Regions from separate parts of the Micromonospora sp. WMMA1923 genome, predicted to be linked through region 2. Evidence: predicted binding sites of a transcription regulator. Region 2 holds the regulator's gene; the other holds the start of a gene.
The links. The regulator HrcA, encoded in region 2, represses chaperone genes, less so after heat shock. The targets are predictions, from matches to a motif close to GGTTNGCACNCTCNNNNNGAGNGTGCNAACC.
Positions count from the first base shown of each region.

Region 1: the regulator HrcA is predicted to act here: its motif matches at 5,216-5,246, upstream of groES (co-chaperone GroES).

Region 1 covers NZ_JBMHLZ010000001.1:4,823,856-4,834,849, forward strand. The annotation lists gene ACN28G_RS21765 (hypothetical protein) at 1-563, shown strand, start outside; gene ACN28G_RS21770 (molybdopterin-dependent oxidoreductase) at 806-2,476, opposite strand; gene groL (chaperonin GroEL) at 3,051-4,697, opposite strand; gene groES (co-chaperone GroES) at 4,768-5,082, opposite strand; partial or broken gene ACN28G_RS21785 (methyltransferase domain-containing protein) at 5,423-6,241, shown strand; partial or broken gene ACN28G_RS21790 (THUMP-like domain-containing protein) at 6,599-6,814, shown strand; gene ybaK (Cys-tRNA(Pro) deacylase) at 7,071-7,544, shown strand; gene ACN28G_RS21800 (sugar ABC transporter substrate-binding protein) at 8,023-9,120, shown strand; gene ACN28G_RS21805 (ATP-binding cassette domain-containing protein) at 9,281-10,105, shown strand; gene ACN28G_RS21810 (sugar ABC transporter permease) at 10,102-10,994, shown strand, end outside.
Region 2 covers NZ_JBMHLZ010000001.1:4,249,192-4,260,185, forward strand. The annotation lists partial or broken gene ACN28G_RS19100 (phosphate starvation-inducible protein PhoH) at 1-274, opposite strand, end outside; partial or broken gene ACN28G_RS19105 (PhoH family protein) at 317-1,063, opposite strand; gene ACN28G_RS19110 (histidine triad nucleotide-binding protein) at 1,279-1,629, opposite strand; gene ACN28G_RS19115 (SDR family NAD(P)-dependent oxidoreductase) at 1,698-2,456, shown strand; gene ppk2 (polyphosphate kinase 2) at 2,633-3,544, shown strand; gene ACN28G_RS19125 (16S rRNA (uracil(1498)-N(3))-methyltransferase) at 3,775-4,509, opposite strand; gene dnaJ (molecular chaperone DnaJ) at 4,510-5,649, opposite strand; gene hrcA (heat-inducible transcriptional repressor HrcA) at 5,706-6,728, opposite strand; gene ACN28G_RS19140 (DUF4870 domain-containing protein) at 6,948-7,637, shown strand; gene hemW (radical SAM family heme chaperone HemW) at 7,676-8,899, opposite strand; gene ACN28G_RS19150 (enoyl-CoA hydratase-related protein) at 8,918-9,721, shown strand; gene ACN28G_RS19155 (hypothetical protein) at 9,814-10,668, shown strand; gene ACN28G_RS19160 (phytanoyl-CoA dioxygenase family protein) at 10,924-10,994, shown strand, end outside.

The DNA of each region.
Region 1 (10,994 bases), 570 kb from region 2:
CGGCGGCGGCCGGGCCTCCACCCCGGCGGATCCGGCGGCTCAGCGAGGACCAGCACGACCGCCTGGTATGGACGGCGATGCGGCAGGCCGAGGAGACCCCCCGCCCGGTCCCCGCGCCCACCCTGGAGCTGACCGCGCTGATCGAATGGGCCCGCGATCGCGCCCCGTCCACGCTGTCCTTCCAGGTCACCGACACCTCACTGAGCCAGCACCGGGACGGGGCGACACCCGCTGGCCGGCCCGGCGACGACGACTGGGCGGCCTTCCGAAAGGCCGGTGACCTGGTCCGTCGGCTCCGGCAGGCCGAGGCCGACCCGGCGTACGGCTGCTGGATCTTCCTCCGCGTCGCCGCCAGCGCCGACGGGGTCACCGTGACCCGGTGCTACGACTCGTGGCCCCGCTGGATCCCGCACGAGGACCGGGGCGGGCCCTGGCGCAGCCACCTGCGACCCGAGGTGGAGCGTCGGGCGGCGGCCTACCGACCGGCCTGGTCGGTGCTGCTGGATCCGGAGGTCGCCTACCTCGGCCCGCCGCCGCCCTTCGACACACTCCCCGTCGACTGAACCGGCCAGCCGCCCCGCTACTCGGCCGGGCTTGTCGGCCGGCCTGGTTCGGCGGCCTGGTTCGGCGGCCTGGCCCATCGGCCTGGCCCATCGGCCCGGCCCGGCGCTTGGTCCGTCCGCGTCGGTTGGTCCGTCGGTTGGTCAGCGCCCGCCGGCTGGCCTGGCCGGTTGGCCTGCCCGTCGCTCGGACCGTCCGCGTCGGCTGGTCCCTCGGATGGTTCGTCGGCTGGTCCGTCGGATGGTCAGCGGACGGTCACCCGGACCGTGTGCCAGCCGGTGGCCCCGTCCGGGGCGACCGGCCGGCGACGCTCGGTCTGGGTCTCCCCGGCGCTGTCGGTGGCCCGTACCTGCAGGGTGTGCTCGCCCACGGTGGCCGTCCAGCGCCACGACCACTGCACCCAGGTGTCCACCGACACGGCCGGGGCCAGCTCCGCCTCCTGCCACTGACCCTCGTCGAGGCGTACCTCCACCCGGCTGATGCCCCGGTGCTGCGCCCAGGCCACCCCCGCCACCGTCACCTGTCCGGCGGTAAGCCGGTTGCGCGGGCGGGGCGTGTCGATGCGCGACTGGGTCTTCACCGGCCCCTGCGCCGACCAGCCCCGCGGCACCCAGTACGCGTCGAAGTCGGCGAAACTGGTCAGCTCCAGCTCGGTGACCCACTTGCAGGCCGAGACGTAGCCGTACAGGCCCGGCACCACCATCCGGACCGGAAAGCCGTGCTCGACCGGCAACGGCTCGCCGTTCATCCCCACCGCCAGCAGCGCGTCCCGCCCGTCGCGCAGCACCGCGGTCGGGGTGCCGCAGGTCCATCCGTCGACCGAGCGCCCCACCACCTGGTCCGCACCCTGCTCCGGTTGCGCCTCGTCGAGCAGCTCCCGGATCGGCACCCCGAGCCACCGGGCGTTGCCGACCAGGTCCCCACCCACCTCGTTGGAGACGCAGGCCAGGGTGACGTACCGCTCGACCATCGGTCGGGCCAGCAACTCGGCGAAGCTCAACTCGATCGGGTTGCGGACCCGGCCGTGGATACGCAGCCGCCAGGTGTCCGGGTCGACCTGCGGCACCACCAGCGCGGTGTCGATCCGGTAGAACCCGATGTTCGGCGTGACGTAGGGGGCGAGTTGCGGCACCGACAGGTCCGCTCCCGCCGGTACCGCCGGCGCGGGCCCCACCGGCGCCGGTAGCACCACCGCCGCCCGGGCCTCCGACACCCCCCGCTGGCCGGCCAGCCACCGCCCGGCGAGCCCACCGACGGTCGCCGTGCCGATCAGCCAGCCCGCCCCGGTGAGGAAACGCCGCCGCCCCTCCACCGACATTCCCGCCGGGGCGGCCGGGGTCGCCGCGTCCGGTGGGGGTGCTGTCGCCGGTGACGAGGCCATCGCCGGTGGAGGTGTCGCCGTCGGTGACGATGTCGCCGCAGGTGGAGGTGCTGTCGCCGGTGGGGGTGCTGTCGCCGGTGGGGACCAGGGCCAGGGGTCGGGTTGCAGCGGGCCGGCGATCAGCAGCCAGAGCGCCAGCGCGCCGAGCCCGCCGCCGAGCAACGACGGCAGCGCGTCGGCCGGGCCCGCACCGGCCCGGGTCACCGCCGCGCCCACGCCGAGGGCGGCGAACACCCCGATGCCGGCGAGGCCGGCCACCAACCACCGGACCGCCAACACCCCGATCAGCGCGGCGAAGACGCCGAGCAACAGCGCCGTCCCCACCAACAGAGCGATCTTGTCGTACGTGCCGAAGAGCGCGATGCCGAACTGTTTCGCCGGCTCAGGGACGTGGTCCACCACCAGGCCCCCGACCGCGACCAGCGGAGCCGACCGGGGACCGGTGACCACCGCCACCAGTTCCGCCGAGCCGATCGCCACGACGGCGGCGGTGATCCCGGCCAGGGCCGCGTACCCGCGGGAGATGACAGTCACCCGACCGAGTCTGACCCACACTCCGCCGAGCGTCGACTCCCCGGAACGGCCGGTGATGACCCGCTCGCCCCGGTCACCGCGCCCCTGGTCCGCAACCGACCAGATTCTGGCCCATCCGAGAGCTGGACCAGGCAGCGGCCGACCCGGCCCGGTGAGAGCCGCCCTGATCCGTCGAACGCCCCGACCCCCGCCGTCGTTTCGCGGCTGAGGCGCGTTGCTGTCTCCGTACCCGACCGGCTTGGAGATCTTGGACACTTACCGTTCTATTTGGACGGTAAGTGTCCAAGATTCACCTCGGGGCCCGCTTCGGGCGGTGACGAGGGTACGTGCGTCGGTGGGGTGGCCGGGCAATAGAGCGGTTCTGCACTGATTTGCCCCTTTTTTACGCTTATGGGGTCTCTGCGCAACAAGAGTGACCTGGAAGAAGCCGGCCGCTGGAGGGGCACTTTGCTTCCAAGATCTTTGCACCGCCCGCCCGCGGTGCAAGGAAGGGCCCCTTCCTAACCGGATGAGCGTTAAGAAGGGGCCCTTCCTTGCACCTGCGGCGGGTGTTGGGTGCCGGGGTGCGGGTGGATCAGAAGCCGGGGCCGTGCTGGTGGCCGTGGCCGTGCGAGTGGCCGTGGCCACCGGCGGCGGCCGGCTCGGCCTTCTCCGGCTTCTCCACGACCAGGCTCTCGGTGGTCAGCAGCAGCCCGGCGATCGAGGCGGCGTTGGTCACCGCGTTGCGGGTCACCTTCACCGGGTCGATGATGCCGGACTTGGCCAGGTCGACGTAGGAGCCGTTGGCGGCGTCGAGACCCTGGCCCCACTTCTCGCCGACGACCTTCTGCACCACGACGTAACCGTCCTGGCCGGCGTTCTGCGCGATCCAGCGCAGCGGCTCGACCAGCGACTTGCGCACGATCGAGACACCGACCTTCTCGTCACCGGTGAAGCCGAGGTCGTCGTCGAGCACCGGCAGGATCTGCGCGAGCGCGGCACCGCCGCCGGGCACCGTACCCTCCTCGACCGCGGCCTTGGTCGCGGCGATGGCGTCCTCGATGCGGTGCTTGCGCTCCTTCATCTCGACCTCGGTCGCCGCACCCACCTTGATGACCGCGATACCGCCGGAGAGCTTCGCCAGCCGCTCGCCCAGCTTCTCCCGGTCCCAGTCGGAGTCCGAGGCCTCGATCTCCTTGCGGATCTGGGCGACCCGGTCGCTGACCTCGCTGGACTGGCCGCCACCATCGACGATGGTGGTGGTCTCCTTGTCGACCACGATGCGCCGGGCGGAGCCGAGCGCCTCCAGGCCGACCTGGTCCAGCTTGTAGCCCAGCTCGGGGGCGACCAGCTCGGCACCGGTGGCGATCGCCAGGTCCTGGAGCATCGCCTTGCGGCGGTCGCCGAACCCGGGGGCCTTGACCGCGCAGACCTTGACGGTCTTGCGGATGGCGTTGACCACCAGGGTGGAGAGCGCCTGCCCGTCGACGTCCTCGGCGATGATCAGCAGCGGCTTGCTGTCGGAGAGGACCTTCTCCAGCAGCGGCAGCAGCTCCTCGATCGCGGAGATCTTCTGCGTGGTGATCAGGATGTACGCGTCCTCCAGAACGGACTCCTGCGACTCCGCGTCGGTGACGAAGTTGGGCGAGATGAAGCCCTTGTCGAACTGGAGCCCCTCGGTGACGTCCAGCTCGGTGTGCAGGGCGGAGCCCTCCTCGACGGTGATGACACCGTCGCGGCCGACCCGCTCCATCGCCTCGGCGATCAGCTCACCGATGGTGGAGTCCTGCGCGGAGATGGTCGCGACGTGTGCGATCGACTTCTTGTCGTCGACCTCCACGGCCCGCTCCAGCAGCGCCTCGGAGACCTTCTGGGCGGCAGCGTCGACGCCACGCTTGAGCCCGATCGGGTTGGCCCCGGCGGTCACGTTGCGCAGACCCTCGCGGATCATCGCCTGCGCCAGCACGGTCGCGGTGGTGGTCCCGTCGCCGGCGACGTCGTTGGTCTTGGTCGCCACCTCCTTGACCAGCTGCGCGCCCAGGTTCTCGTACGGGTTGGTGAGCTCGATCTCCTTGGCGATGGTCACACCATCGTTGGTGATCGTCGGCGCACCGAATTTCTTGTCCAGGACGACGTTGCGCCCGCGCGGGCCGAGAGTGACCTTGACCGCGTCAGCGAGGGCGTTGACACCGTGCTCCAGCAGGTGTCGGGCGTCGTCCGAGAAGCTCAGGATCTTCGCCATGAATGTCCCTTCGAAGCGTGCTGCCCCGGCCCGGCGAGCCGGACCGGGGCAGCGACACTGATTCGGTTGGTTACTTCTCGATGACCGCGAGGACGTCGCGGGCGGAGAGCACCAGGTACTCCTCGCCGGCGTACTTGACCTCGGTGCCGCCGTACTTGGAGTAGAGGACGGTGTCGCCGACCTGCACGTCAACCGGGATCCGGTTGCCGCTGTCGTCGACCCGGCCCGGGCCGACGGCCCGGACGACGCCCTCCTGGGGCTTCTCCTTGGCGGTGTCGGGGATCACGATGCCGGACGCCGTCGTGGTCTCGGCCTCGTTCGCCTGGACCACGATGCGGTCCTCGAGCGGCTTGATCGCAACCTTGGTCGCGGTAGTCACGGGCATACCCTCCTGGGGTATTGGTTTCGTAGCCGGTCGAGAATCCGACCAGCGTCAATCTGCCTCATGCCACCGGGCGGGACCGTCGTCGCGGGTGCCGGTCCGCCTGGCGTGAGCACCCGTGCCGGGAAGGCCCGGGAGCTGGCACCCTCATGGCGAGAGTGCTAATCGCAGGTTATTCCTCGGCTAGCACTCCGTCAAGGAGAGTGCCAATCCGCCACGGTCGTGTCCGCCACTGTTCCCCCGCCGGCCACCCGCTGCGGAGATCCGAGGACCGGGCCCGGCAACGGTGGGAATCGGCGACGGCCGGCTCGGCGGTCATGGGACAGCCCGCGACAATGGCCGGGTGGATCTGGAACAGCTCGCCGCGCTGCGTACCCCCGAGGGGTCGGCGGCACTGGCCACGGCCGCGCGACTGGCCGGCGGTGACCCGCTGCGCGCGGCGGGTGCGCTGCGGGCCACCGGCGTACCCGCCGGGTTGGCCGCCGCCGCGCTGACCCAGGCGGAGCTGCGCCGCCGGGCGGTCGGCAAGTTCGGCCCGGTCGCCGCCGGGATGTTCTTCACCCGGGCCGGTCTGGAGCAGGCCACCCGGTCGGTAGTCGCCCGACGACGGGCCGAACGGTTACGGGCCGTCGGGGTGGACACCCTGGCCGATCTGGGGTGCGGCCTCGGTGCCGACGCACTCGCCGCCGCCCGTGCCGGCATCCGGGTGTACGGCGTGGAGGCCGACCCGCTCACCGCCGCGCTGGCCGCCGCCAACGCCGAGGCCGCCGGGCTGGCCGACCTGTTCACCGTGACCTGCGGCGACGCCACCGCCTTCGACGTGTCCGGGGTGGACGCGGTCTTCTGCGACCCGGCCCGTCGGCGGGCCGGCACCGGCCGACGGATCTTCGACCCGAACTCCTACTCGCCGCCCTGGGACTTCGTCACCGGTCTGGCGCACCGGGTGCCGAACACGGTGGTCAAGGTGGCCCCCGGCCTCGACCACGCGCTGATCCCGGCCGACGCGGAGGCGGAGTGGGTGAGCGTCGACGGCGACCTGGTCGAGGCCGCCCTCTGGTGTGGCCCGCTGGCCCACCTCCCCCGCCGCGCCACCCTGCTGGGTAAGGAAGGGCCCCCTGTTAACGCATACGGTCGAGAAGGGCACCCTTCTCACCCCAGCGAGCGCGAGGCCGCGCGGCAGCACGGCGGGGGCGAGGCGGCGCGGCAGCACGGCGGGGGCGAGGCGGCGCGGCAGCACGGCGGGGGCGAGGCGGCGCGGCAGCACGGCGGGGGCGAGGCGGCGCGGCAGCACGGCGGGGGCGAGGCCGCGCGGCAGACGGTGCACCAGTTGGGCGGTAGCGGCATGGCGGAGGCGGCGGTCGGGCCGGTACGGCGGTTCCTCTACGACCCGGACCCGGCGGTGGTCCGCGCCCACCTGGTCGCCGAACTCGGCGCCGAACTGGATGCCACGCTGGCTGACCCGAGCATCGCCTACCTGTACGCCGACACCGCCACGGTGACCCCGTTCGCCCGCTGCCTGGAGGTGACCGACGTGCTGCCGTTCTCGTTGAAACGGCTGCGTGCGCTGCTGCGGGAGCGACGGGTCGGCCGGGTGGAGATCCTGAAGCGTGGTTCCGCGTTGGAGCCGGAGCAGCTCCGCCGCGATCTGCGGCTCACCGGGGACCAGCCGGCGAGCCTGGTGTTGACCCGGGTGGCAGGTGCCCCGACCACCCTGTTGTGCCGCCCAGTGACCTGACCGGCGACCCAGGGTTGATCGCGCCGGGATGACATCCATGCTGCCCTTCCCATCACTCCCGGGATGGCGCACCCCCGGCTTTGATCCACTCGGTTGGGACGACATGGCGGTATCCGGGCCCGGCTGACCCCGCCATATCGCCCCAACCGAGTGGATCAACCGGCCACGCCACCCGCCGGGCGCGCCACCCGCCGGGCGGGTCGATCGAGGCGGAATCGGCGAGCGGCGGCAGGTCCACCGGTCTAGCCTGTCGGGCATGGCGGGACAGGGCACCCCGGCGACGGCGCTGCTGACCCGGCGGCGGATCGCTCACCGCACCCACGCGTACCGGGTCGCGCCGGATGCGCCGAACTACGGCGCGGTGGTCGCGCGGGCCCTCGGGGTGCCACCGGAGCGCCTGTTCAAGACCCTGGTCACCGAGGTCGACGGCGCGCTGGTGGTGGCGGTCGTACCGGTCACCGGCGAGCTGAGCCTCAAGGCCCTCGCGGCGGCGGTGGGCGGCAAGCGGGCCGGGCTGGCCGAGCGTACGGTCGCCGAGCGGGCCACCGGTTACGTGCGTGGCGGGATCAGTCCGCTCGGCCAACGCAGGCAGCTGCCCACGGTGGTGGACTCCTCCGCGCTGACCTTCGACACGGTCTACGTCAGTGCCGGCCGGCGCGGGCTGCAACTCGAACTCGCCCCCGCCGACCTGGTCGCCCTCACCGGGGCCACCATCGCCCCGCTCGGCTGACCGTCGCCCAGGGCCACCAACGCCCCGCCCGGCTGACCGTCGCCCAGGGCCACCAACGCCCCGCCGGGCAGCCGGGCAGCCGCCAGCGCCCCGCCGTGAAGCCGGGCAGCCGCCAGCGCCCCGCCCGGCAGCCAGGCAGCCGCCAGCGCCCCGCCCGGCAGCCGGGCAGCCGGCAACGCCCCGCCCGGCAGCCATCTACACCCCGCTCAGCTGACCGCAGCCGAGGCCGCCAGCGCCCCACGGCATGGCCCCCACGCTCCGGCCGGCCCGGTCGGGGGCCTGAGCAGGGCGCCGCGACGCCGGGAGCGACCCGGTTAGCTGGGTGGTTTCCGGGGCACGGCGGTGGCGTTGCTGAATTGTTACCGCCGCCAACAAATTCATGACCTCGGCGGTCTTGTGCGTGACGTGTGACGCGAAATACGTTGCCGGACACAACAAACCACACCCGGCAACCCCACCCCCGAAAGGAACCCCGCAGATGCGCAGAGGGATCCTCACCATCGCCGCCGTGGGCCTACTCGCCACCGGCGGTCTCACCGCCTGTGGCGACGACTCCGGCGACACCGAGGCCGGCGGCAACGAGAAGAAGCCGAAGATCGGCGTGATCCTGCCGGACAGCAAGTCCTCCGCCCGCTGGGAAACCGCAGACCGCAAGTTCCTCCAGGCCGCCTTCGAGGCCGCCGGTGTTGATTACGACATCCAGAACGCGCAGAACGACAAGAACGCCTTCCAGACCATCGCCGACCAGATGATCACGCAGGGGGCGACCGCCCTGATGATCGTCAACCTGGACTCCGGCACCGGCAAGGCCGTGCTGGACAAGGCCAAGGCGCAGGGCGTGGCGACCATCGACTACGACCGGCTCACCCTGGGCGGCTCCGCGCAGTACTACGTCAGCTTCGACAACGAGGCCGTCGGCAAGCTCCAGGGTGAGGGCCTGAGCAAGTGCCTGGCCGACCAGGGCACCAAGAACCCGGTCATCGCCTACCTGAACGGCTCGCCTACCGACAACAACGCCACCCTGTTCAAGAACGGGTACGACTCGGTGCTCAAGCCGAAGTTCGACTCCAAGGAGTTCGTCAAGGGCCCCGAGCAGTCGGTGCCGGACTGGGACCCGGCCCAGGCGACCACGCTGTTCGAGCAGATGCTGACCCAGACCAGCGGCAAGATCGACGGGGTGCTCAGCGCCAACGACGGCCTCGGCAACGCGGCCATCTCGGTGCTGAAGAAGAACAAGCTCAACGGCAAGGTGCCGGTGACCGGCCAGGACGCCGACCTGCAGGGTCTGCAGAACATCCTCGCCGGCGACCAGTGCATGACCGTCTACAAGGCGGTCAAGCAGGAGGCCGACGCCGCGGCCGAGCTGGCCATCGCGGTGGCCAAGGGTGAGCGGAAGGAGACCGGGCAGACGGTCAAGGACCCGGAGAGCGGTCGGGACGTTCCCGCCCGGCTGCTGGAGCCGAAGCTGATCTACAAGGAGAACGTCAAGGACGTGGTGGCCGACGGCTACGTCGAGAAGGACAAGCTCTGCGCCGACTCGTACGCCAAGCTCTGCGCCGACGCCGGCATCAGCTGACCGTACGCCCAGCCTCGCACCGAGGCTGACCGTACGCCCAGCCTCGTACCGGGGCTGACCACCCTTCGACGCAGCGCCGCCCGGCACGGTCACCCCGTGCCGGGCGGCGCCCCGCCGGAGGGCTCTGGAAGACCTCCCCTCCGTGACGAAGGAGACCCCCGTGTCCGCGACCCCCCTGCTGGAGCTACGCGGGATCGACAAGAGCTTCGGTCCCGTCCAGGTCCTGCGTGACGTCGCCCTCTCCGCCCACGCCGGGGAGGTGACCGCACTGGTCGGCGACAACGGCGCCGGTAAGTCCACGCTTGTCAAGTGCATCAGCGGCATCTACCCCACCGACGCCGGCGAGTTCCTCTTCGACGGCCGGCCGGTGAGCATCAACAGCCCTCGGGACGCCGCCGGGCTGGGCATCGAGGTCGTGTACCAGGATCTCGCGCTCTGCGACAACCTCGACATCGTGCAGAACATGTTCCTCGGTCGGGAGAAGCACAGCGGTCTGGTGCTCGACGAGCCGACCATGGAACAGATGGCCGCCGAGACCCTCGCCGGACTGAGCGTCCGGACGGTCAAGTCACTGCGTCAGCACGTCTCCAGCCTCTCCGGCGGGCAGCGGCAGACCGTGGCGATCGCCAAGGCGGTGCTCTGGAACAGCAGGTTGGTGGTCCTGGACGAGCCGACCGCGGCGCTCGGCGTGGCGCAGACCGCCCAGGTGCTGGAGCTGGTCCGCCGGCTGGCCGACAACGGCCTGGCCGTGGTGCTCATCTCGCACAACATGAACGACGTCTTCGCCGTCTCCGACCGGATCGCCGCGCTCTACCTCGGCCAGATGGTCGCCCAGGTCAGGACCACCGACATCACCCACTCCCAGGTGGTCGAACTGATCACCGCCGGCCGCTCCGGCAACCTCGGGCTCACCGCCGACGCGGCCCCGGGCGGCAACGGCACCGGCGCCCAGCCCGTCGCCACGAACCCAGGAGCCACGCGATGACCACCACCGTCGTCAAGCAGGAAGGCCCGGCGGCGGTCACCCCCGCACCGACCGTCGGCGCCCACGTCCGCAACTACCTGAGCCGGGTACGCGGTGGCGACATCGGCGCGCTGCCCGCCGTACTCGGGTTGGTGGTGCTCTGCACCGTCTTCTCGATCATGCGTCCCACCTTCCTCACCGCGGGCAACTTCGCGAACCTCTTCACCCAGGGCGCGGCGGTCACCCTGATCGCGATGGGGCTGGTCTTCGTCCTGCTGCTCGGTGAGATCGACCTCTCCGCCGGCTTCGCCAGCGGGGTCTGCGCGGCGATCCTGGCAAACGTCGCTACCGTGCTCGGCTACCCCTGGTACGTGGCGGCGCTGGCCGCCGTCGCCACCGGCGTGGTGATCGGCACCGTCCTCGGCTTCCTGGTCTCCAAGATCGGGATCCCGTCCTTCGTGGTCACCCTCGCCGGCTTCCTGGCCTTCCAGGGCATCGTGCTGCTCCTGATCGACCAGGGCAGCAACATCGCGGTACGCGACGACGTGCTGCTCGCCATCGCCAACCGCAACCTCACCCCGCTGCTCGGCTGGGTGCTGTTCGCGGTGGCGGTCGCCGGGTACGCGGCGGTGCAGCTCAACCGGTACCGCAGCCGGGCCGCCCGGGGTCTGGTCACCGACCCGATGCCGGTGGTGCTCGCCCGGATCGGGTCGGTGGCGCTGGTCCTCGGCATCGCCGTGTTCATCCTCAACCAGGAGCGCAGCCGCAACGTCCTGGTCACCTCGCTCAAGGGCGTGCCGATCGTGGTACCGATCATCGCGGTGCTGCTGATCTTCTGGACCTTCGTGCTCCAGCGCACCAGCTACGGGCGGCACGTCTACGCCGTCGGTGGCAACAAGGAGGCGGCGCG
Region 2 (10,994 bases):
GGCCGAGCGCGTACGGATCGAGCGGAACCTCCTGCGACTCCAGCTCGACGGGCGCGACGACGGGCAACTCGTACCGACGGGTGTGTCCCCGCCACTCCCGGCCGATCATCTCCTGCGTCTCGATTGTGCGCTTGCGACCGCGCCGCTTGTCGTCGGGGGTGGCGACGGTCCAGAGGTGCTCACCGCAGCAGACGGTGGATGCCCCGTCCTGGCTGGTGACCCGGTAGACCTCCTTACGCCCCTGCGGATGAATGCCGATGACCGGCGTCGGCATCCCGTTCGAGCCGATGACCAGGTCGCCCACCCGCAGTGAACCGAACGGCTTGAACCCCTCCGGGGTCAGGACCCGAGCGTCGTACGGCTGCGCACGGCCCCGCATATATGCCAGTGGGGCGACCTCGATCGTGCCGGCGGCCATCAGCTTCGGGATCGACTCGGGGTCGAGCATGTCGTGCAGCGCGTCGTAGAGCGGGCGAAGGTACGGGTCGATCTTCTCGTTGAGGGTGCCGGGCAGGAAACCCAGCCGCTCCCCCGCCTCGACCGCCGGCCGGGTCAGGATGATCCGGTTGACCTGCTTGGCCTGCAACGCCTGGACGGCCTTGGCCATCGCCAGGTAGGTCTTGCCGGTGCCGGCGGGCCCGATGCCGAAGACGATGGTGTGCACGTCGATCGCGTCGACGTAGTGCTTCTGGCCCAGGGTCTTCGGGCGGATGGTGCGGCCACGCCGGGAGAGGATGTTGAGCGTCAGGACCTCGGCGGGCCGCTCGGCGCCACCCTGCTCGAGCATGCCGACGGTACGCCGTACGGCGTCGGTGGTCAGGGTCTCGCCTTTCTCGATCAACTCGATCAGCTCGGCGAAGAGCCGCTCGGCGAGGGCGTTGTCCGTCGGCGTACCGGTGATGGTGATCTCGTTGCCGCGGACGTGCACGTCACTGGTGACCGAGCGCTCGACGAGCCGCAGGATCTCGTCGCCCGCGCCGAGCAGGTTGACCATGATCTTCGGGTCGGGGACGGTGATCCTGGTCTGCGCCTGGGGCGGGCCGGGAGGTGGGGTGCCGGTCATAGGTCGGGCCCGTCGGGCCCTGCGCCACCTGCTCTCGATCTCTGCCCCGGCCCTGCTGGCGCGCGGCGTGCTTGACGTTGCACCCATGATATCGGGTCCCACCCGGCCGCACCTCGCCCATTTCGGCCGGATCCGCCCGGTGCCCACCCCACCCGGCGCGCCCTCCGAAAGGAAGGGCCCCTTCTTAACCGTATGCGTTAAGAAGGGGCCCTTCCTTACCCGGCGAGCATGGGGCCGAGGGGGGCGCCGCCAAGCAGGTGGGCGTGGACGTGGAAGACCTCCTGGCTGCCGTACGCGCCGGTGTTGAACATCAACCGGAAGCCGTCGCCGAGCAGCCCCTCGTCCTCGGCCACAACGGCGGCCGTGGCCAGCACCTCGCCGGCCAACGCCGGGTCGCCCGCGCCGAGGGTGGCCACGTCGACGTAGTGCTCCTTCGGGATGACCAGCACGTGCACCGGCGCCTTCGGGCCGATGTCGCGGAACGCCAGGGTGCGCTCGGTCTCCCGGACGACGGTCGCAGGAATATCGCCGGCGACGATCCGGCAGAACAGGCAGTCGGTCTCCATCGGGGCATGCTAGCCGGGTACCGGGGGTGGGCTGTGCCGGCCCGGCCCGGCGGCGGCATGATGTCGGCGTGACTTCACGAGCGGTACTGGTGACCGGGGCCTCGCGCGGCATCGGCCGGGCCGTCGCCACGGCCTTCGCGGCCGGCGGTGACCGGGTGGCGGTGCACCACCGGGACTCGGCCGACCTGGCCGAGCGGCTCCGGACCGAACTGCCCGGCGACGGACACGTGGTGGTCCGGGCCGACCTGGCCGACCCGGACGCGGTACGGGCCATGGTCGACCGGGCGGCCGAGCTGCTCGGCGGCCTCGACGTGCTGGTCAACAACGCCGGGGTGTTCGGGCCGGCCGACCCACCGCACCCGGTCTTCGAGTCCAGCTACGAGCAGTGGCGGCAGCGGTGGCGGGAGGTCCTCGACACCAACCTCGTCGGGGCCGCCAACGTGGCCTGGTGCGCCGCCCAGCACATGCGCGAGCGGGGCGGTCGGATCGTCAACGTCTCGTCCCGGGGCGCCTTCCGGGGCGAGCCGACCAACCCGGCGTACGGGGCGAGCAAGGCCGGGCTGAACGCGATGGGTCAGTCCCTGGCGGTGGCGTTGGCCCCGTACGGCATCGCGGTCGCGATGGTGGCGCCCGGTTTCGTGGCCACCGACATGACCAACGAGCACCTCAAGGCTCCCCGGGGTGACGCGGTCCGGGCGCAGAGCCCGTTCGACCGGGTGGGCCGGCCGGAGGAGATCGCCGCCGCCGTGCACTGGCTGGCCTCCCCGGCCGCCGAGTGGGCCTCCGGCACCGTGCTCGACCTCAACGGCGCCTCCCACCTCCGCTGAAAGGAAGGGCCCCCTGTTATCGCTTTCGGTATAGGAGGGGACCCTTCCTAACGCCTGTGGTCCGGCGGGCGCCGGACCAGCCTGTCCGGCGGGCGCGTGCCGACCGGCCCTACGGGCGCCGAATGGGTCGCCGGGACAGGGTGGTCGAGTGCCGGCACGGGGTAAGGATTGCCGACATGGCCGACACCCCGCTGCTGGACCTCGCCGACGAATACCAGGTGGCCGATGGCCACGACGACGACCCGATCCTGCTCCGCCCGGACGGCACGCCGGTGGACACCTGGCGGGAGGACTACCCGTACGACCACCGCATGGAGCGCGAGGAGTACGACCGGCACAAGCGGCTGCTGCAGATCGAGCTGCTCAAGCTGCAGGAGTGGATCACGGAGTCCGGTGAGCGGTTGGTGATCCTCTTCGAGGGGCGGGACGCGGCCGGCAAGGGCGGCACCATCAAGCGCTTCATGGAGCATCTGAACCCACGCGGGGCGCAGGTGGTGGCGCTGACCAAGCCCAACGAGCGGGAGTCCAGCCAGTGGTACTTCCAGCGCTGGTTGCGGCACCTGCCGGCCGCCGGTGAGATCGTGCTCTTCGACCGGTCCTGGTACAACCGGGCCGGCGTGGAGCGGGTGATGGGGTTCTGCACCCGCAAGGAATACCTGGAGTTCCTGCGGCAGGCCCCCGAGCTGGAGCGGATGCTCACCCGGTCGGGGATCCGGCTGGTCAAGTTCTGGTTCTCGGTGTCGCAGAACGAGCAGCGCACCCGGTTCGCCGTCCGCCAGGTCGACCCGGTACGACAGTGGAAACTCTCCCCGATGGACATCGCCTCGCTGGACCGGTGGGACGAGTACACCGAGGCGAAGGAGGCGATGTTCTTCTACACCGACACCGCCGACGCGCCGTGGACGGTGGTGAAGAGCAACGACAAGAAGCGCGCCCGCCTGGAGGCGATGCGCCACGTGCTCAACCGATTCGAGTACGCCAACAAGGATCCCGAGGTCGTCGGAGTGCCGGACCCGCTGATCGTCGGCCCGGCCGGCCTGGACCTGCGCCCGGACGACCACCCGGTGCAGGTCTTCCCCCGGCTCTGACGGCGCGGGATCTCTCTCGTCCCGGCAGCCACCCTCCCCCGCCCCGGCAGCCTCCCCCACGTCCCGGCGGCCTCCCCCACGTGCCGGCAGCCGCCCTCTCCCGTCCCGGCAGCCTCCCCCGTCCGGGGACTCTCCCGTGCCGGGCGGCGAGAAGGCAGCTTCCGGCTCGGGCGGTGAGAGGGGAACCCTGCTATACCGAAAGCGTTAACAGGGGGCCCTTCCTTACCCGGCTACCAGCGGGTTAGGCGGGTGGAGAGCAGGGCGAGGGCGGCGACCCCGGCGGTGGAGGTACGCAGCACCGTCGGGCCCAGCCGGACCGGCCGGGCACCGGCGGCGGTGAAGGTGGCCAGTTCCGTCTCGGCCACCCCACCCTCCGGGCCCACCACCAGCACGATCTCGCCGGTCGTGGGCAACTCGGCGGTGCTCAGCCGTTCGTCGGCGCCCTCGTGCAGGACGAACGCGGCGGCGGCGCCGGCCAGCCGGCGGGCCACCGTCGGGGTGGACTCGTCGGGTGCTCCGGCCACCACCGGCAGCCAGGCCCGGCGGGCCTGTTTGGCGGCCTCCCGGGCGGTCGCCGCCCACTTCTGCCGGGCCCGTACGCCCCGTTCACCCCGCCACTGCACCACCGAGCGGGACGCCGCCCAGGGCACGATCTCGTCCACCCCGACCTCGGTCATCGCCTGCACGGCCAGTTCACCCCGGTCGCCCTTGGCGATGCCCTGCACCACCACGAGGCGGGGTACCGGCGCGTCGACGTACCCCCGGGAGGTGATATCGGCGGTGAGGCTGCCCCGGCCGACGGTGGTGACCACGGCGTCGGCGGTGCCGCCCCGGCCGTCGGCGAGCAGCAGTTCCTGGCCGGCCCGCAGGCGTTGCACGGTGGCGGCGTGGTGGCCCTCCGGCCCGTCGAGGGTCAGGGTGTCACCGGTGGGCAGGGCGTCGACCAGGAAGAGCGGCGCGGACACTCAGGCGTGCCCGTTGAAGGCGTCCCGCATCCGGGAGAAGAAGCCACCCTGCTTGGTCAGCTCGGCGACCTCCTCGCCTCGGGTCTTGGCGAAGTCGCGCAGCATCCGCTCCTGGTCGGCGTCGAGCTTGGTGGGCGTCCGCACGTCGAGGTGGACGTAGAGGTCGCCCCGGCCGGTGCCGCGCAGGTGTGGCACCCCACGGGCGCGCAGCCGCAGGGTGCTGCCCGGCTGGGTGCCGGCCTTGACGTCGACGGTCTCCTCGCTGTCCAGGGTCTTGATGGTCAGCCGGGTGCCCAGGGCGGCGGCGGTCATCGGCACCGTGACCCGGCAGTGCAGGTCGTCGCCCTTGCGGGAGTAGACGTCGTGCGGCCGCTCGTGGATCTCGACGTAGAGGTCTCCGGGGGTGCCGCCACCCGGGCCGACCTCGCCCTGCTGGGCCAGCCGGATCCGCATGCCGTCCTCGACCCCGGCCGGGATCTTGACGGTCAGCGAGCGGCGGGTGCGGACCCGTCCGTCGCCGGCGCAGGTCGGGCAGGGGTGCGGGATCGTGGTGCCGTAGCCCTGGCAGACCGTGCAGGGGCGGGCGGAGACCACCTGGCCGAGGAAGGTGCGTTGCACCGACTGCACCTCGCCCCGGCCACCGCACGTCTCGCAGGTGGCCAGGTGGGTGCCGGCGGCGGTGCCCGCGCCGGAGCAGGTGGTGCAGAGCACGGCCGTGTCGACGTTGATCGGCGCCTCGACGCCGAAGGCGGTCTCCTGCAGGTCGAGTTCCAAGCGCAGGATGGCGTCCGCGCCGGGTCGGGTCCGCGGGCGCGGACCCCGGGCGCCACCGGCGGCCCCGCCGAAGAACGCGTCCATGATGTCCTGGAAGCCGGCGAACGGGCCGGCGCCGGGCCCGCCCGGGCCACCCGCGCCGCCGCCGGGTGCCAGCGGGTCGCCGCCCAGGTCGACGATCTGCCGTTTCCGGTCGTCCGACAGGACCTCGTACGCGGCGTTGATGTCCTTGAACTTCTCCTGGGCCTCCGGGTCCGGATTCACGTCCGGGTGGAACCGCCGCGCCAACTTGCGGTAGGCGCGCTTGATCTCGTCATCGGAGGCTTCCCGGTCAACCCCGAGAATGCCGTAGTAGTCCCTGGCCACTGCGTCCCGTGTCCTCATGTTTCGTCTCGCTCTGCGCCGATCGTCGGCCCGACTGGTCAGTTCTGGGCCAGCAGCTCGCCCACGTAGCGTGCCACGGCCCGGACCGTGGCGATGGTGCCGGGGTAGTCCATCCGGGTCGGCCCCAGCACCCCCAACCCACCAACGATGGTCGTGCCCGGCCCGTAGCCGGTGCTGACCACCGAGGCGGCGCGCAGGTTGTCGACCTCGTTCTCGTCGCCGATCAGCACCCGGGTGGTGCTCGGCTCGGCCTCGCCGATCAGCTTGAGCAGGACGACCTCCTCCTCCAGCGCCTCCAGGATCGGCCGTAGCGACCCCTGGAAGTCGAGCAGGCCGCCCCGGGTCAGGTTGGCGGTGCCGGCCAGCGCCAGCCGCTCCTCGTGCCGCTCGACAAGCGTCTCCAGCAGCACGGTGGAGAGCGTGGTCATGGCCGGGCGCAGCTGCGGCGAGGCCTCCTCGACCAGCGCCTGCACCAGCGGCGGGGTCTCGGAGAGCCGGGTACCGCCGAGCTTCTCGTTGAGCAGGCGACGCAGGTCGGTGACGTCGTCGGCGGGGATCGGCGCGGGCAGCTCGACCAGCCGCTGCTCGACCCGGCCGGTGTCGGCGATCATGACCAGCATCAGCCGGGTGGTGGAGATCGGCACCAGCTCCAAATGGCGGACCGAGGAACGGGCGAGGCTCGGGTACTGCACCACGGCCACCTGGCGGGTGAGCTGGGCCAGCAGCCGCACCGTGCGGTGCACCACGTCGTCGAGGTCGACCGCGCCGAGCAGGAACCGCTCGATGGCCCGTCGTTCGGCGGGGCTGAGCGGCTTGACCCGGGACAGCCGGTCGACGAAGAGCCGGTAGCCGCGGTCGGTGGGCACCCGGCCGGCGCTGGTGTGCGGCTGCCGGATGTAGCCCTCCTCCTCCAGCACCGCCATGTCGTTGCGGACGGTCGCCGGGGAGACACCGAGCTGGTGCCGCTCGACCAGGGCCCGACTGCCGACCGGCTCCTGGGTGGCTACGTAGTCCTCGACGATCGCGCGCAGCACGGCGAGTTTGCGGTCGTCGAGACCCATGCTCCCACCTCCTGTCGCGCGTCGACCCGGCTCGCGGGCCGCGCGGCCGCGCCGTCGGGTGCGGGCCGGCCGCACCTCCTGGCACTCGACTGTAGCGAGTGCCAGTCTACGTCGGGTGCCCGCGGCGACGCGATGATCGGTACCGCGCCGGAGCCCGGTGCGCCCCGTCACCTGTGTCGCTCCGGTGCCGCCTTGCCGGCTGCGCCTACCGTGAGCTTCATGACTGAACCACCTCGCCCACCGGGATCGGGCGACCCCGACCCTCAGCGGTCCGATCCGACCACCCCGATGCATCCCCCCGCCGACCCCTTCGGCTACGAACCACCCACCGCTCCACTGTCCGGGACGTCAGGGCCGGGCGACTACCCCCCACCCGGTGGATACCCCCCGCCGGAGCAGCCCACCTCCGGTGGCTACCCGCCACCGTTCCCGGGCACCGGGGGCTACCCGCCGCCCGGCGGCAACCCTCCGCCGGGCAACTATCCCCCACCGGGTGGGAATCCCCCGCCGGGCGTCGGGTACCCGACCGGCGGCGGCTACGGTGGGCCACCGGCCGGCTACCCCAGCTCCGAGGAGAAGAACTGGGCGCTCATCGCCCACTTCGGCGGGGCGCTCGGGGTGGTCGTCGGCGGTGGGCTGCTCGGTTGGGTCGCCCCACTGATCGCGTACTCGGCCAAGGGGCAGTCGCCGGCCGTCCGGGCACACGCCGTGGCCGCGCTGAACTTCCAGCTGACCTGGGTGATCGCGCTCGCGCTCAGCTTCGTACTGGCCTTCGTCACCTGCGGGGTGCTGTTCTTCGTGCCGATGCTGGTCGCGCTGGTGCCGCTGATCTTCGGCATCGTCGCCGGGGTCAAGGCCGGCGAGGGCGTCCTCTACCGCTACCCGATGACGTCCCGCTTCATCAAGTAGGCCGGGCGGGTTCACCGCGGCCGGACCGCCGGGTGTGCTCAGGGCAGTAGGTCGCGGACCACGGCGTCGGCGAGCAGGCGGCCACGCAGGGTGAGCACCGCCCGACCGTCGGCGTACCGTGCCCCGTCGAGCAGGCCGGCCGTCCGGGCCCGCTCGGCGCCGGCCCGCCCCGGCTCGTCGAGCACCGACAGGGGCAGCCCGTCGGCCAGCCGGAGCCGGAGCATCACGTCCTCCATGTGCGCCTCGGTGGCGGTGAGCACCTCCCGGGCCTGGCCCGGTGAGTGCCCCCGGGCCAGCCGGGCCGCGTACGCGGTGGGGTGTTTGACGTTCCACCAGCGCACCCCGCCGACGTGGCTGTGCGCCCCCGGGCCCAGGCCCCACCAGTCGCCGCCGGTCCAGTACAGCAGGTTGTGCCGGCACCGGGCGGCCGGCGTCCGGGCCCAGTTGGAGACCTCGTACCAGGAGAAACCGGCCGCGTCGAGGGCGGCCTCGGCGGCCAGGTAACGGTCCGCCGCCACGTCGTCGGAGGGGTACGGCAGCTCGCCCCGCCGCATCCGGGCGGCCAGCCGGGTGCCGTCCTCGACGATCAGGGCGTACGCGCTGACGTGGTCCACCCCCGCCGCGACGACCTGGTCCAGGCTGGCGGCGAAGTCCTCGGCGCGCTCCCCCGGCGTACCGTAGATCAGGTCCAGGTTGACGTGGTCGAAACCGGCGTCGCGGGCCTCCAGTGCGGCGGCGGTGGCCCGGCCGGCGCGGTGCCCGCGCTCCAGCACGGCCAGCACCCCCGGCGCGGCCGACTGCATGCCGAGCGAGATCCGGGTGTACCCGGCCGCCCGCAGGGTCTTCAGCGACGCGGGGGTGACCGACTCCGGGTTCGCCTCGGTGCTCACCTCGGCGTCGGCGGCCAACCCCCAGGTGCGGTCGATCGCGTCCAGGATCCGGGCCAGGTCGTCGGCGGGCAGCAGGGTCGGGGTGCCACCGCCGACGAAGACCGTCTCCACCCGGGGCGGCGGGCGGTCGCCGAGCACCCGGGCGGCCAAGGCCAACTCGGCCAGCACGGTGTCGGCGTAGCTCTCCCGGCTCGCCCCGCCCCCCAGCTCGGCGGCGGTGTACGTGTTGAAGTCGCAGTAACCACACCGACTGGCGCAGAACGGCACGTGCACGTACACCCCGAACCCACGCCTGCCGACGGCAGCGGTGGCGGAGGCGGGCAGCGAACCGTCGACCGGGACGGTCTCGCCTTCTGGAAGGACGCCGGGCATGGCCACTAGTGTGCCTGGATGACCTCCTCCGACGCGCTGGTGCGGGTGGCCACGGCCCACGGGGTGACCACACTCACCCTGGACAGCCCGGCCAACCGCAACGCGCTCTCCACCGGACTGATGACCGAACTGCTGGCCGGGCTGGCCGCCGCGGTCGCCGACGACACCGTCCGGGTGGTCGTGCTCGACCACACCGGCCCGGTCTTCTGCTCCGGGGCGGACCTGAAGGAGACCGCCGCGGCGTATGCCAGCGGGACGGTGCCCGCCGGCATGCTCGGTGACGTGCTCGCGGCCGTCTGGGCGTGCCCCAAGCCGGTGGTGGCCCGGGTCGCCGGACCGGCGCGGGCCGGCGGGCTGGGGCTGATCGCCGCGGCCGACCTGGCGATCTGCGCCGAGGAGGCCACGTTCGCCTTCACCGAGGTCCGGATCGGGGTGATCCCGGCGGTGATCTCGGCGACCGTCCTGCCCCGCCTGCACCCCCGGGCCGCCGCCGAGCTGTACCTGACCGGGGACACCTTCGACGGCCGGCGGGCCGCGCAGGTCGGCCTGGTCACCACCGCCGTGCCGGCCGCCGAACTGGACGCGGCGGTCACCCGGGCCTGCGCGTCGCTGGTCCGGGGCGCCCCGGGGGCGCTGGCCGGCGCCAAGGAGCTGCTGCGCCGCCCGGCCGTCACCGACCTGACGGCCGAGATCGCCGCGTTGGCGGCGCTCTCCACCGGGTACTTCCTGTCGGCCGAGGGACGGGAGGGGGTCCGGGCGTTCCGGGAGAAACGGCCCGCCAGCTGGGTACCTGTCGACGACGGGAGCGATCCGGTCGCCTGAGGTACCCGACTCGCGACGGATCGTGACGATCCGGGCAGACAGGGGGCACTGCGCCCAGACCGACGTACGCTTGGCGAACCGTCGAACGGGAGGTGCGGGTGCGAGGTCGGGCAGTCGTCGCAGTAGGTGTCGTCCTCGCCATCGTCGCCCTCGTCGGGATCGGCATCGTCAGCCGGCAGGTCGGCCAGTTCCGCGTCCCGCTTACCGACCGGACCTGCACCGTCCAGGCCGACGGCCGGGTCGGGCTGGATCCCGACCAGATGGCCAACGCGGCGACCATCGCCGCGGTAGGCGTCCAGCGCGGCATGTCCGAACAGGCGGTGGTGGTCGCCCTGGCCACCGCGTACCAGGAGTCCAGCCTGCGCAACCTCGCCGGCGGCGACCGGGACTCGGTGGGGCTGTTCCAGCAGCGACCCAGCCAGGGCTGGGGCACGCCGGCCCAGATCCGTGACCCCCGGTACGCGGCCAACCGGTTCTACTCGGCGCTGAAGAAGGTCCGGGGCTGGGAACGGATGCGGGTCACCGACGCCGCCCAGGCCGTCCAACGCTCGGCCTTCCCCGAGGCGTACGAGAAGTGGGCGGACAACTCGCAGGTGCTCACCCGGGCCCTGCTCGGCGAGGCCACCGGCGCGGTGGCCTGCAGGTTCGGCACCGATCCGGTGCTGCGCGGCGCGGCGGCCACCACCGCGCTGACCCGGGCGCTGAACCTCGACTGGGGGCTGCCCGGCACCAGCTCGCCGGCGGATCTGACCGGGCTGCTCGTGCCCGCCGCCGACCAGCGCGACGGCTGGCGGTACGCGCACTGGCTGGTCTCCCACGCCCACGACCACGGGGTGAAGCGGGTCCGCTTCGCCGGGCTGGAGTGGACGGCGAAACAGGGCACCTGGAGCGAGGTGGACACCGGGGACGAACCGCAGGTCCTCGCCGAGGTCTTCGCCGATCTCTGACCGTCCGCTCCGCTCTCCGCGCTCCCGGCTCCCGGCTCTTCGCCTGCCGGCTTTCGGCCTCGGTGGAATCTGACATTCGCCCGATCGATCCCCATACCTCCCCGGTTTCGTCACCGCGCGCAGCCGACCCGCTGCCCCCGGTGGATCACCGGCCGTACCGGGACCAATGGCCCGTGGCCCGCTCTCGCCGGTGCGCGTTACGATCGGCGGCCTGTGCCAGAAATGGTTTCACCTCATGGGGAGGGGTACGACGAGGTGTTCGATTACGAGGGCCGGACCGGCTACGAGCCGATCAGCGACACCGACCGCAAGGAGTTTCACGAGCA